DNA from 3 places in the Janthinobacterium sp. GW822-FHT07H10 genome. Region 3 is predicted to be linked to each of the others. Evidence: predicted binding sites of a transcription regulator. Region 3 holds the regulator's gene; each other region holds the start of a gene.
The links. The regulator FNR, encoded in region 3, switches genes on or off when oxygen is low (the NO sensors DNR and NnrR bind a similar motif). The targets are predictions, from matches to a motif close to TTGATNNNNATCAA.

Region 1: cqsA (alpha-hydroxyketone-type quorum-sensing autoinducer synthase) is a predicted target of FNR. The motif match lies at 1,689-1,702, and genes of this name have one in related genera.
Region 2: AC1RDJ_RS17200 (OmpW/AlkL family protein) is a predicted target of FNR. The motif match lies at 2,142-2,155, and genes of this name have one in related genera.

What each region holds. Positions count from the first base shown of each region.
Region 1 is NZ_JBXAKS010000023.1:31,940-36,147, forward strand. Features, by position in the region: gene AC1RDJ_RS27665 (response regulator) at 1-347, opposite strand, end outside; gene AC1RDJ_RS27670 (sensor histidine kinase) at 351-1,670, opposite strand; gene cqsA (alpha-hydroxyketone-type quorum-sensing autoinducer synthase) at 1,836-3,080, shown strand; gene AC1RDJ_RS27680 (MarR family winged helix-turn-helix transcriptional regulator) at 3,091-3,558, opposite strand; gene AC1RDJ_RS27685 (GIY-YIG nuclease family protein) at 3,778-4,125, opposite strand; gene AC1RDJ_RS27690 (MFS transporter) at 4,138-4,208, opposite strand, start outside.
Region 2 is NZ_JBXAKS010000007.1:127,303-131,510, forward strand. Features, by position in the region: gene AC1RDJ_RS17190 (methionine ABC transporter permease) at 1-397, shown strand, start outside; gene AC1RDJ_RS17195 (MetQ/NlpA family ABC transporter substrate-binding protein) at 422-1,249, shown strand; gene AC1RDJ_RS17200 (OmpW/AlkL family protein) at 1,463-2,080, opposite strand; gene AC1RDJ_RS17205 (LysR family transcriptional regulator) at 2,237-3,133, opposite strand; gene fur (ferric iron uptake transcriptional regulator) at 3,395-3,835, shown strand; gene AC1RDJ_RS17215 (MerR family transcriptional regulator) at 3,910-4,208, shown strand, end outside.
Region 3 is NZ_JBXAKS010000003.1:580,833-585,040, reverse strand. Features, by position in the region: gene ccoG (cytochrome c oxidase accessory protein CcoG) at 1-819, shown strand, start outside; gene AC1RDJ_RS10410 (FixH family protein) at 875-1,399, shown strand; gene fnr (fumarate/nitrate reduction transcriptional regulator Fnr) at 1,525-2,283, opposite strand; gene AC1RDJ_RS10400 (response regulator) at 2,534-4,208, shown strand, end outside.

The DNA.
Region 1 (4,208 bases), on a different contig from region 3:
ACGGCCTGGCAAAACTCGAGGCCGTTCATCTGCGGCATCGAATAATCGACCACCAGCACGGACGGCACGGCAAAGCGCTGCGCCTGGCCGCTGATGCGCCAGATGCGTTCGATGTCGAGCGCCACGTTGCACTGGTCGGGCGGCAGGTTTTGCGTGTCGAAATTGACATGCAGCGGCGTCTCGCCCAGCCGCGTGCTGTGGCGCAGCCAGTGCAGCGCGCTGCTGGTGTCGTGGAAGGTCTTGCGCGCCAGGCCCGGATCGAGCTGGAACGCCAGGCTTTTCAGGAAGGAATCGCTGTCGTCGATCAATACGGTCAGGGTCGGATGGGTGTAGACGGGCAGTTGCATGCGTCACCTCGCGCGGTGGATGGATGGAAAACGGTTGGGCCTGGGCGTGGCCAGCGGCTGCGGAAACTCCAGCACGAAGATGGCATAGGCGCCTTCGCGCGCCACGCAGCTGATGCGTGCATGCCACGCTTGCATGATTTGCCGGCACAGGGCCAGGCCGATGCCGCTGCCGTTGTGCGCGGGATAGGAATAGAAGCGGTCGAAGATCAGCGGCAATCGGCTGGCCGCGATGCCGCAGCCCGTGTCGATGAACAGCAGGCGCGGCACGGGACGCGCGCCATCGATGACGATGCGCACGCGGCCCTTGCCGGCGCGCTGGATGCCTTTCAGGGCATTGCGCAGCAAATTCAGCAAAATCACCACGCACAGCTCGGACTGGCCGGGAAAGCTGAAGTCGGTGCGCAGGTCGACCTTGACGATGTCGCGCTGCGCCGTGCTGGTGAACGGGTAGCGGCGCAGCACGGCGACGACGCTGTCGTGCATGGCCACCGTCTCGTTGGCCTCCAGCTTGCGGTTGACGGCGCTGGCGCTGAGCAGGAACAGGTCGATCATGTGGTGCATATGGCGCACTTCGAACTGGATGCGCGCCAGCGCTTCCAGGCTGGCCGCGCCCGGCTGCACGTCGTCGGCATCGCGCCGCAAGCCGCGCTGCAGGCCGCGCACGTTCGCTTCGACGCTGACGAGCGGCGTGCGCAATTCGTGCGCCACGCTGCCCAGGCCGGCCGCCAGTCCCGCCAGTTTTTCCTGCGCGCCCACATGGCGGCCCACCTTGACCACGGACAGCACGGCGATCGTGAACCAGTGCACGGGCAGCTGCTGCAAGACGTCGCGGCTGAGCAGAAAGGCGGGTTCGCCCACGACGGCAAACGCCAGGCAGGCCAGCAGGGTGCCGCTCAGGTAGGCCAGCATGGCGATGCGCGTATCGAAGTGGAACAGCACGATCAGCGCCACCAGCAGCGAATGCACCCACAGGGTCGAGGCGTGGTTCATCAGGAACATATACGTGAAGAAAAAGGGCAGTTCGAACGTCAGCCCCAGGAACAGGTACACGCTGAAGCCCGTATTGCTGAAGCGCCCCGGCCACAGTGCAGGCAGGAACAGCAGCGCCGCGATGGTGCGCAGCGGCAGCGACTCGTAGGGTTGCGGAAAGACATGCTGCCACAGCGCGTAGTACAGGGGCATGCCGAGCGCGCCGATGACGGCCAGCGTGCGCACCTGGGCGCGCCGCGTGGGCGTGTGTTCGATGGCGTCGTGGAAATGCAGGAAAGGCTGGAGGATCTTGCCTTGCCACCGTTTTCCGGAAGGGGACTGCGCATGCATCATGGTCGGGGGACGTGTTCGTTGAGGCGAATCAAGACAACATCATCGGCGTGTTCCTCCGGAAAAAGAGATATATCGCCATAACTGTTGAGATGGATCAATCACTTGCCGAATGGCTCGCGCATGTTGGACGCGGTAGTTCCCCCCGCAACCATTCCAGGAGTCCCCATGCCGAACGCCCTTTTCCCCCTGCCATCGAGCAACCTGCGCGCCGAACAACACTTGCCGGCCTTCGTGCGCGCGCGCATGGACGAGCACTATGTCGAGCGCATCGAGAAGCTGCTCGGTGGCGAACATTTACATGAATGGCAAGCCATGCCGGCCCGCGCGGTCATGTTGGCGGGCAATGATTACCTGAACATCGCCGGCGAGGCGGCGCTGCTGGCGGCCCAGTCCCGCGTCCTGCAGGGCGGCGGCGCCATGCTGATGTCGTCCGTGTTCCTGCAGGAAGGCAGCCGCCAGCACCGCCTCGAACGCAAGTTCGCGGATTTTCTCGGCAGTGAAGCCTGCGTGCTGGCGCAGTCGGGCTGGGCCGCCAATGTGGGCTTGCTGCAAAGCCTGGCCGGCCCCGGCATCCCCGTGTACCTGGACATGCTGGCGCACGCCTCGCTGTGGGAAGGCGTGCAGTCGGCGCAAGCCGTGCCCGTGCCGTTCCTGCACAACGATGGCGCCCACCTGCAGCGCCAGCTGGACAAGCATGGCCCCGGCATCATCGTCGTCGATGCGCTGTACAGCACGAACGGCAGCGTGGCGCCGCTGCTGCGGATGGTGGAGATCGCCGAGCGCAGCGGCAGCATGCTGATCGTCGACGAATCGCACTCGCTGGGCACGCACGGGCCGCAGGGCGCCGGCCTGGTGGTGGAGCTGGGGCTGGCCGAGCGCGTGCATTTCCGCACTGCCTCGCTGGCCAAGGCGTTTGCCGGGCGGGCCGGGCTGATCACCTGCTCGGCCCGCTTCAAGGGCTATTTTCTGTCCGCCTCGCGCCCGGCCATCTTCAGTTCCTGCCTGCTCGAACATGAACTGGCGTGGTTCGACGCCGCGCTCGACTTCATCCGCGCCGCCGATGCCCGCCGCGCCACCCTGCGCCGCCACAGCGTGCAGCTGCGCCAGGGCCTGGCCGATCTTGGCTACAACGTCAGCGACGGCACGCAGCAGATCATCGCGCTGGAAGCGGGCAGCGAGCCCGATACCCTGATCCTGCGCAAGGCGCTGCAGCGGCACGGCATCTATGGCGCCGTCTTTTGCGCGCCGGCCACGCCGAAGAACCGCTCGCTGGTGCGCCTGACCCTGAACGCGGGCTTGCGCGAGGATGACTGCGCGCGCGTGCTGGCGGCCTGCGCGGCCATCCGCGAGGAAACGGGCATGGCGCGCTGGCCGTCGACGCGGCGCCTGCGCAAGCTGGCGCTGGTGTAAGGGGAATACGTCAGCCGTTGACGGGCTGGTTGCCGGCGATAGTGCCCAGCAGCATGGACAGGGGCGCCAGCTGTTCGGCGCTGGCATGGCCCAGCAATTCCTGGCCCAGCGCCTGCGCCGTCGCATTCGCGTGCGCCAGCAAGTCCAGTCCCGCGGCCGTGATGGCGGCATAGCCGACGCGCGCATCGCGCTGGTCGGCCTGGCGCGCCACCAGACCGATTTTTTCCAGCGGCATCAGCGAGCGCGTGATGCCGGACGCCGTCAGCGCCAGGCGCTCGGCCAAGTCGATGCGGCGCAGGCGCCCGCCGGGGGCGCGCTGCAAGTGGTACAGCAATTGATAATCGCCAAAGCTCAAGCCATGCAGGTTGCCCAGGGTGCTGTCGAAGCGGCGCACCAGCATGGCCTGGGCGCGCGCCAGGCGCAGGCAGAAGTCCAGCGCGCTGCCGCCGTCCGGCGGCTGGGAAGTGTGATCGGTCATGGCGGTCCTTTGTATAGCCTGCGTAGTGCTTGAGTGCGCAAGTGTAACGCATGGCCGCCGAGCGTCTATCGCGGCAGGGAGCGTCTGCTGCTGGCAGCGCATCAGGAGCCGGGGCACGACGTGAGGAGGACGCGTGGCGAGCCATGCGACGACGATCAACGCAGTCTCCGCTTCTGGCGGGCGGCAGCAGCGGAGGCATGCATCTACCGGGCTAGGCGCTTAATACAGTGCCTGCCCCTGTTCCAGCAGTTGCGCCCGGTGCAGCGCCAGCAGGGCGTCGAGCTCGGCGTCTGCATCGACTGCGCGATCGTCGGCCGGCTGGACGGTGTCGATGACGGCAAGGCGGAAGGCCGCTGCGCCATCGCGCCGCCAGTCCGCCTGCAGGCGTGCATTGCGGTGCGTGCCCAGCGCCAGTTCGAAGCGGTGCCGGTTCAGCGCGCCGGGTGCGTTGCGGCTGCGTTCGAGCAACACGCAGCCGCTGGGAAGGTGCTGCAGCGCGATGATGCCCAGCGCGGGCGCTTGTTGCCGGTAAGCGGCTTTCAGGGCTGCTTGCTGTGTCTTGTCCATGCTCGGGCTTTCTCAAGGTTGAAGGGCGCCGTCGGCTTGTCCGATGCGCGGGATGCCGGTCAGCAGGGCGGCGGCGATGGCCG
Region 2 (4,208 bases), on a different contig from region 3:
GATCGGCCCGCTGGCCGCCGCCGTGCCGCTGTCGTTCGCCGCCATACCCTACCTGGCGCGCCTGGTGGAACAGAACCTGCGCGAAGTGCCGCGCGGCGTGATCGAGGCGGCGCACGCCATGGGCGCCTCGGAAATGCAGATCATCTTCCGCGTGCTGCTGGTGGAAGCGCGCTCCGGCCTGGTGCTGGCCCTGACCGTGCTGTCGATCAGCTTCCTGTCCTATTCGGCCGTGGCCGGCGTGGTGGGCGGCGGCGGCATCGGCGACCTGGCCATCCGCTACGGCTACTACCGCTTCGAGACGGACATCATGGTCGTCACCGTGGCCATCCTGATCGTGCTGGTGCAGATCATCCAGCTGGCCGGCACGCGCATCGCCAAGCGCCTCGACAAACGTTAATTCATATTCAGAACAAGGACATACATGAACCATCTTCGCCGCAACCTGCTGCTGGCCGCCGCCAGCCTGGCCTTCGCCACCGCCGCCCATGCCAAGGACCCGAAGGAACTCGTCATCGGCACCAGCTCCGGCCCGTATTCGGACCAGCTGAAGCTGGGCATCAAGCCGATCCTGGAAAAACAGGGCTACAAGGTCAAGATCGTGGAATTCAACGACTACGTGCAGCCGAACTACGCGCTGGCCGAAGGCTCGCTGGACGCCAACGTGTTCCAGCACATCGTCTACCTGACCAAGTTCGCCACCGATAACAAGCTGCCGCTGAGCCCATTGATCACCGTGCCGACGACGCCGATCGCGCTGTACAGCAGCAAGCACAAGTCGCTGGCGGAAGTCAAGAACGGCGCCACCATCACCATGCCGAACGACCCGACCAACCAGGCGCGCGCGCTGGTGGTGCTGGCCAAGATGGGCTGGATCAAGCTGAAACCGAATGTCGACCCGCTGCGCGCTTCCGAGCGCGACGTGCTGGAAAACCCGAAGAAGCTGAAACTGGTGCCGCTGGAAGCGGCGCAGCTGCCGCGTTCGCTGGCGGACGCCGATTTCGCCTTCGTCAATGGCAACTTCGCCCTGGCCGCCGGCATGAAACTGACCACCGCCCTGGCCGTGGAAAAGATCTCGGACAGCTACATCAACCTGGTGGCGATCCGCACGGCCGACAAGGGCAAGCCGTGGGTCAAGGACCTGGAAGCGGCCTACCGCTCGCGCGCCTTCCTCGACGCGACGAATAAATACCTGGCCGGCTACGAAAAGACGGACTACCAGTTGGCGCTGGAAAAGACGCTGAAAAAATAAAGCGCAAGCAAGGCGCTGCACGCAAAAAGACGGCCAGGTTCACACCTGGCCGTCTTTTTTTGCCCGCGCTGCACGGGCATCTTCAATACTTGCCACGCCTGACAAAACCGACGCGAGCGGCAGTCACTGTGCTTGAGAAGCGCAACTGTACGAAGGCACAGCGAGCATCGCAGAGCGCAAATGACGACGCGCAGCAGGTTTTGCTCGGTGTTCCTAGAAGCGGTAGCCGACGCCGACGCCGATCAGCAGCGGATCGACCTTGACTTCGCTGGCCTTGGCGCCGCCGATGAAGACGTCGCTGCGGATCTGCACTTTCTTGATGTCGAAGTTCAGCGACCAGTTTTTATCGAGCTTGTAGTCGACGCCCGCTTGCAGCGAGAAGCCCCAGCTGTCGTGCTCGAGGCGGCCGGCGCCGTTCAGCAATTTCACGTCGGAAATATTCGTGTAGTTCACGCCCGCTCCCACGTAAGGGCTGAACTGTTTTTCCGGCATGAAGTGGTATTGCAGCGACAGCGTCGGCGGCAGGTGCTTGAAGGTGCCGATCTTGTTGCCGTCGAGCTTGACGTCATGCTTTTGCGGATAAGTCAGGATCAGCTCGGCAGCGATGTTGGGGGTGAAGAAATACGAAATATCGATTTCCGGAATCGTCTTGCTGCTGACATGCAAACGGTCGGATGCGCCGACGCCGCCGATAGGAGCAGATTTGTCGGCCGGGTCGATATGCACGGCGCGCGCACGGACCAGCCAAGGGCCTTCCTGTGCCATGGCGTTGCCGGCGACTGCGCCGATGGCGGCCAAAACGATTGCTGCTGCGGTTGCGGACTTTTTCATTATAGTTCCCTCTGTCGTTAAGTAACGCTGCGAAGTCTAAGAGTGCAGTGCAACAAAAACTTTGATCCACATCAAATAGTGCTGGATGGCATCAACAGACGGAATTTTTCCTTTCCCCAGGTCAAAAATTGCGGCATTGCAGCGCGCTACCGCTCCTTAGCGCACGCCGTCAAACAGGCCGGCCACCCAGTCGGCGAACACGCGCACGCGCGGCGACAGTTGCCGGTGGTGCGGATACATCACGGACACGGGCAGCGGGTCGGGCCGCATGGACGCCAGCACTTCCACCAGCGCTCCCGCCGCCAGCGCCTGCGCCAGGTGGTACCGGGGCGCCTGGATCAGGCCCATGCCGGCGCGGCAGCAGGCGTGGTAGGCGTCGGCATTGTTGACGGACACCGTGCCCGGCAGGCTCACGCTGTGCACCTGGCCGCCCGCCCGGAAATCGAAGGGCCAGGTCTTGCCCGTCTGGGCGGAAAAGAAATTCACGGCGCGATGGTGCGCCAGGTCCGCCAGGGTGTGCGGCGTGCCGTGCGCGGCCAGGTAGGCAGGGCTGGCGCACGTCACTTGCTCGAGCAGCGCCACGCGGCGCGCCACCATCGACGAATCGCTCAGTTCGCCCACGCGCAGCACGCAATCGACGCCTTCGCGCACGAGGTCGACGAGGCGGTCGCCCATGCCGATTTCCAGTTCGATCAGCGGATAGCGGGCGCAGAACTGGTCGAGCACGGGCATGACGAAATGCAGGGCCAGGGTCGCGTGCAGGTCGATGCGCAGCTTGCCGGCCGGCTGCTGCGCCGCCGAGGAAAAGACGGCTTCCGTTTCCTCGAGGTCGGCCAGCAGGCGCACGCAGCGCTGGTAATACGCGTCGCCGTCGGGCGTGGGCGTTACCTGCCGCGTGGTACGCTGCAGCAGGCGCACGCGCAGCCGCGCTTCGAGCTGCTTGATCGCATGCGTGACGGTGGCTTTCGGATAGCCGAGGTCATGCGCCGCCTGCGTAAAACTGCGCAGTTCGACGATACGCGTGAAAATGCGCATCGCATCAAATCGGTCCATGCCTACTCCATTGTTATTTCGTGCTGCACAGTGTAGCGATATCGGCGTCATTTTTCCATCGCAAGCCATGACGCGGAGCGGCACGGTGCGTGGAACGCAAGCCAGCCTTGCGCCGATGTCACTGGTCTGCCGCCGGGCCAGACAGCATAATATTTCTACCTCGCACAATACAAATGAGAATAGTAATGATTATCATTTGCGATATAATGCAAAATCATACATAGGCGCACGCCAAGGCGATCACAAAAAGGAATGGGAGACATGGATATATTGAGGGAACTGCGTGAATCGGGCTTGAAAGTAACCATCCCCCGCTTGCGGATTCTGCAGCTGTTTCAAGAAGGCACGATCAAGCACCTGAGTGCGGACGATGTCTACAAACTCTTGCTGGCCGAAAAAATCGACGTGGGCCTGGCAACCATCTACCGCGTGCTGATGCAGTTTGCCGAAGCGGGCATTTTGTTCCGCCGCCACTTCGAATCGGGTCACGCCGTCTTCGAATTGAACGAAGGCCAGCACCACGACCACCTGGTCTGCACCGGTTGCGGCAAGGTCGATGAATTCGTCGACGAAGGCATCGAACTGCGCCAGAACGAGATCGCCGCCGAGCGCGGCTTCGTGCTGCATGAACACGCGCTGTCGCTGTACGGCACCTGCGCCGAGTGCACGGCGAAGAAAGTCCCGCCGCGCAAGCCATCCTGAGGCAACGCGCAGCGTAGCGCCTGGCGCACCGCCTGCGCTACACTGCGTGCGCCGCAGCTCGACAAAGGACAAACATGTACATCGGAGAAATCGCCCGCCTGGCGGGCACCTCGCCCAAGGCCTTGCGCCACTATGAAGCGCTGGGCTTGCTGGGCGACGTGCGCCGCTCGGGCGCCTACCGCGTCTACACGCAGCAGGACCTGGCGCAAGTCAGGCTGATACGCCAGGCGCAGGCGCTGGGCTTCCGCCTGGCCGAACTGCTGCCCATCCTGGCCGGCGACGACACCGACTGGGCCGCCCTGTCGCAGCACATCGCCGCCAAGCGCGCGCAAGTGCGGCAGGATATCGCCCGCCTGCGCCAGCTCGACGCGCA
Region 3 (4,208 bases):
CTGTTCTACAGCCTGGCCACCTACGGCAACGCGGGCTGGCTGCGCGAGCAGGTGTGCAAATACATGTGCCCCTACGCGCGCTTCCAGAGCGCCATGTTCGACCAGGACACCCTGATCATCACCTATGACGCCAAGCGGGGCGAACCGCGCGGTGCGCTGAGCAAGAAGGCCGGCAACAACGACAAGCTGGGCGACTGCATCGACTGTACCCTGTGCGTGCAGGTGTGTCCGACCGGCATCGATATCCGCAACGGCCTGCAGTATGAATGCATCGGCTGCGCCGCCTGCGTCGATGCCTGCAACAGCGTGATGGACAAGGTCGACCGGCCACGCGGACTGGTACGCTACAGTACCGACCATGCGATGGAAAACAACTTCGACTCGAAGCAGATCCGCCAGCGCGCCATGCGCCCGCGCGTGCTGATCTACACCTCCATCCTGGCCCTGATCATCATCGCCGTGTGTACCTCGCTGGCCCTGCGCACGCCGCTGAAGATGGACGTCATCCGCGACCGCGGCTCGATGGGGCGCGAAGTGGAAGATGGCATGATCGAGAACGTCTACCGCCTGCAGATCATGAACACTTCGGAGCAAAGCCAGAGCTTCAGGATCAGCGTTGCCGGCTTGCCGGGCCTGACCTTGCTGACGCGCGATGAAGTGACCTTGCAGGCGACGGAAACGCTGGGCTGGCCGATCCGCCTGCGCGTGCCGCACGGCGTGGGAGAGAAGGGCTCGAACAAGATCACGATCGAGCTGCAGTCGCTGGACGACCCGTCGCTGCACGTGCGCGAAAGCGCCGTGTTCATCGTGCCACGTTAAGCAGGAAAGGCGGCAGGAATCCCCGTGTTCTTGCCGCCGTCACAAGGAGAAAACAATGTCCGACAGTCTGAAACTGCAAGCCCCCGCCGCGCCCTGGTACAAGCACCGCTGGCCATGGCTGCTGATGATCGGTCCCGGGCTGTCCGTCGTCGTCGGCAGCTTCATGGGCTATATCGCGTTTACGCAACCCGACGCGCTGGTGGTGGGCGACTATTACAAGCAGGGCAAGGCCATCAACCAGGACTTGCGGCGCGATACGGCCGCCAGCAACCTGGCCATGTCGACCAGCCTGGCGTACGACGTGGCGCAAGCACGCCTGACGGGCTCCGTGCACAGCTTCGGCAAGGCTTACCAGGCGCCGCTGCAGCTGCACCTGGCGCACGCGACCTTGCCGGAAAAGGATATCAAGCTGCTGGTGCAGCCCGACGCCATGGGCAACTTCTCGGTGGCGCTGCCGATGCTCGAGCGCAGCCGCTGGCAGGTGCTGGTGGAAAACAATACGCGCGAGTGGCGCCTGTCGGGCATCTGGACCTGGCCCGCGCAGCGCAGCATCGCGCTGCATGCGGACGAGGAACTGTAAGGCACTGCGCCGGGGAAAACCGTGGCGGGCGCCAGTGATGGGCGGCCGAGCAGCGCAGCTGTGCCGGTGTACAGCGCGCAGCGCAAGCCGCAAAGCGCGACGCGCAGCGGGTTTTGACGGTGCCGTTATTTGCAGGTGTCGGTGCCGGCCGTAATGGCTTTTAATTTTGCCGGCTGCAGGATCTCGATCTCGCGGTTCGACACGCGCAGCCAGCCTTCCTTCTTGAACTTCGACAGCAAGCGGCTGACGCTCTCGATGGTCAGGCCCAGGTAGTTGCCGATTTCCTCGCGCGACATGCGCAGCTGGAAGTTGCTGCCCGAATAGCCGCGCGCCTCGTAGCGCGACGCCAGGTTGACGATGAAGGCGGCAAAACGCTGCGTCGCCTGCATATTGCCCAGCAACAGCATCACGCTTTGCTCGCGCGTGATTTCCTGGCTCATCATGCGGTGGAAATGGCGCAGCAGGGTGGGCATATTGCCCAGCAATTGTTCCAGGCTGGAAAACGGAATTTCACACACTTCGCTGTCTTCCAGCGCCACGGCATTGCAGTGGTGGCGGTCGGCGCTGATGGCGTCCATGCCCAGCAGTTCGCCAGCCATCTGGAAGCCCGTCACCTGCTCTTCGCCGCCCGGATTGATCTGGTAAGTCTTGAAGTGGCCCAGGCGGATCGCGTACAGGTTCTGGAACGAGTCGCCGATGCGGAACAGCGAGGCGCCGCGCGCGACCTTGCGGCGGCGGCCGATAATCTGGTCCAGCCTGTCCATGTCGCCCACGTCGAGGCCCATCGGCAGGCACAATTGATGCATGCTGCACGTCGAGCAGCGCGCACGCAACGCTTCCACGTTCACGGCGGGCAAGGCTGGAGAGAGTAGCGCTTCTGTCATGTCAGTACCTTTTTGAAAATGCAATAACAAGTTTACTGCATAGCGCGCTTGCCTGTGCCATTTTCCCCGTCATTCACGCTAATTTCGCTGAATAAACGACGTCCTGCATTTAATTTTATGGCAACATCGTCAATTGCTGCTTTGACGGCGGGAATTTACGCGGCCGGCGCTTGCCAAGTTGCTGTATTGATAGGAAAATTCCTGACAGCATTATCTGCCGCCTGTCCCTTCGGGGACTGAAAAGGAAATCATGAAGCCTCTCGGCATTAAAGCAAAAGTCGCGCTGGCCACCAGCCTGACCTCGATCGCCATGATCGCCCTGGTCACCATGATCCAGGTCAAGCACATGCGCGACGATTTCACGCAAGTGCTGCTGGTCCAGCAAACGGCCCTGATCGAGCGCACGGCCGAAGAGCTCGACGACAAGTTGGCGATGCTGCTCGACATCATCACCCAGACGGCGCGCCACCAGCCGCCCGCCCTCATGGCCGACGCCGGCGCATTGCGCGAGTACTACACGCAGCGCGCCATGCTGGCCCTGTTCGACGACGTGCTGGTGCTCGACACGCAGGGCAAGGTGGTGGCCAACGTGCCCGAGGTGCCGGGACGCAACGGCACCGACGTGACGGACCGCGATTACTTCCATACCGTCATGCGCACGAAACAGGCGATGATCACGCAACCGATGCTGGGCAAGACCAGCCACTTGCCCATCGTGCAGATGGTCGCGCCCGTGCTGGACAAGAACGGCGCCGTGGCCGGCATCGTGATCGGCGTGCTGCGCCTGTACAAGGACAATATGCTGGGCCACCTGCGCACGGCCAAGGTGGGCAAGAGCGGCTATTACTTCATCCTCACGCGCGAAGCCGTGCCGCGCTACGTGCTGTACCCCGATACCAGCCGCCTGCTGCAGCCGCGCGCGCCGAACGCCAACCAGACCACCACGCAGCTGCTGAAAGAAGACGGCGAAGGCAGCATGGTCAGCACCAACAGCCGCGGCATCACGGCCGTCAACAGCTTCAAGCGATTGAAATCCGTGAACTGGCTGCTGGCCGCCTCGTTGCCCGTGGCCGACGCGTTCGAGCCGTTCAACGGCGTACTGTCACGGCTGGTACTCTGGAGCATCTGCGCCTCGCTGCTGGCCGCGGCCGTGCTGGGCTGGGTCACCGTGCGCCTGCTGTCGCCGCTGGTGCGCCTGCGCGACACCCTGCTGTCGCTGCGCGCCTCGGGCAACCGCTTCACCCCCGTGCCGGTGCAGCAGCGCGACGAGATCGGCGAGCTGACGGAGGCGTTCAACGGCCTGATGGGCGAGCGCGACCGGCTGCAGCACGAGCTCGAGGCGCGCGCAACGGAGCTGGAGCAGGAGCGCGACCGGGCCGAGGCGGCCAACCGCGCGAAGAGCGATTTCGTGGCCAACATGAGCCATGAAATCCGCACGCCGCTCAATGCCGTGCTGGGCATGGTGTATTTGCTCGGCAATACCAAGCTCAACACCGAGCAGCGCAAGTACCTGACCATGGTACGCGTGGCGGGCCAGTCGTTATTGGGCATCCTCAACGATGTGCTCGATTTTTCCAAGATCGAGGCGCGCCGCATGGATCTGTCTCCCGTCGAGTTCGACCTCGATGAAGTCATGAATACCCTCGCCACGACGATGACCATGAATGCCGGCGAGAAAGAACTCGAGCTGGCCATCGCCGTCGAACCCGACGTGCCGCGCCGCCTCGTCGGCGACGCCCAGCGGCTGCAGCAAATCCTCGTCAACCTGGCCGGCAATGCCATCAAGTTTACCGAGAGCGGCGAAGTGGTGGTGGCCGTCAGCCTGGCCGAAAGCAGGAACGAGCGGGCCTGGCTGCGCTTCGAAGTGCGCGACACGGGCATCGGCATGACGGCCCAGCAGCAGGCCCAGCTGTTTACGGCCTTCT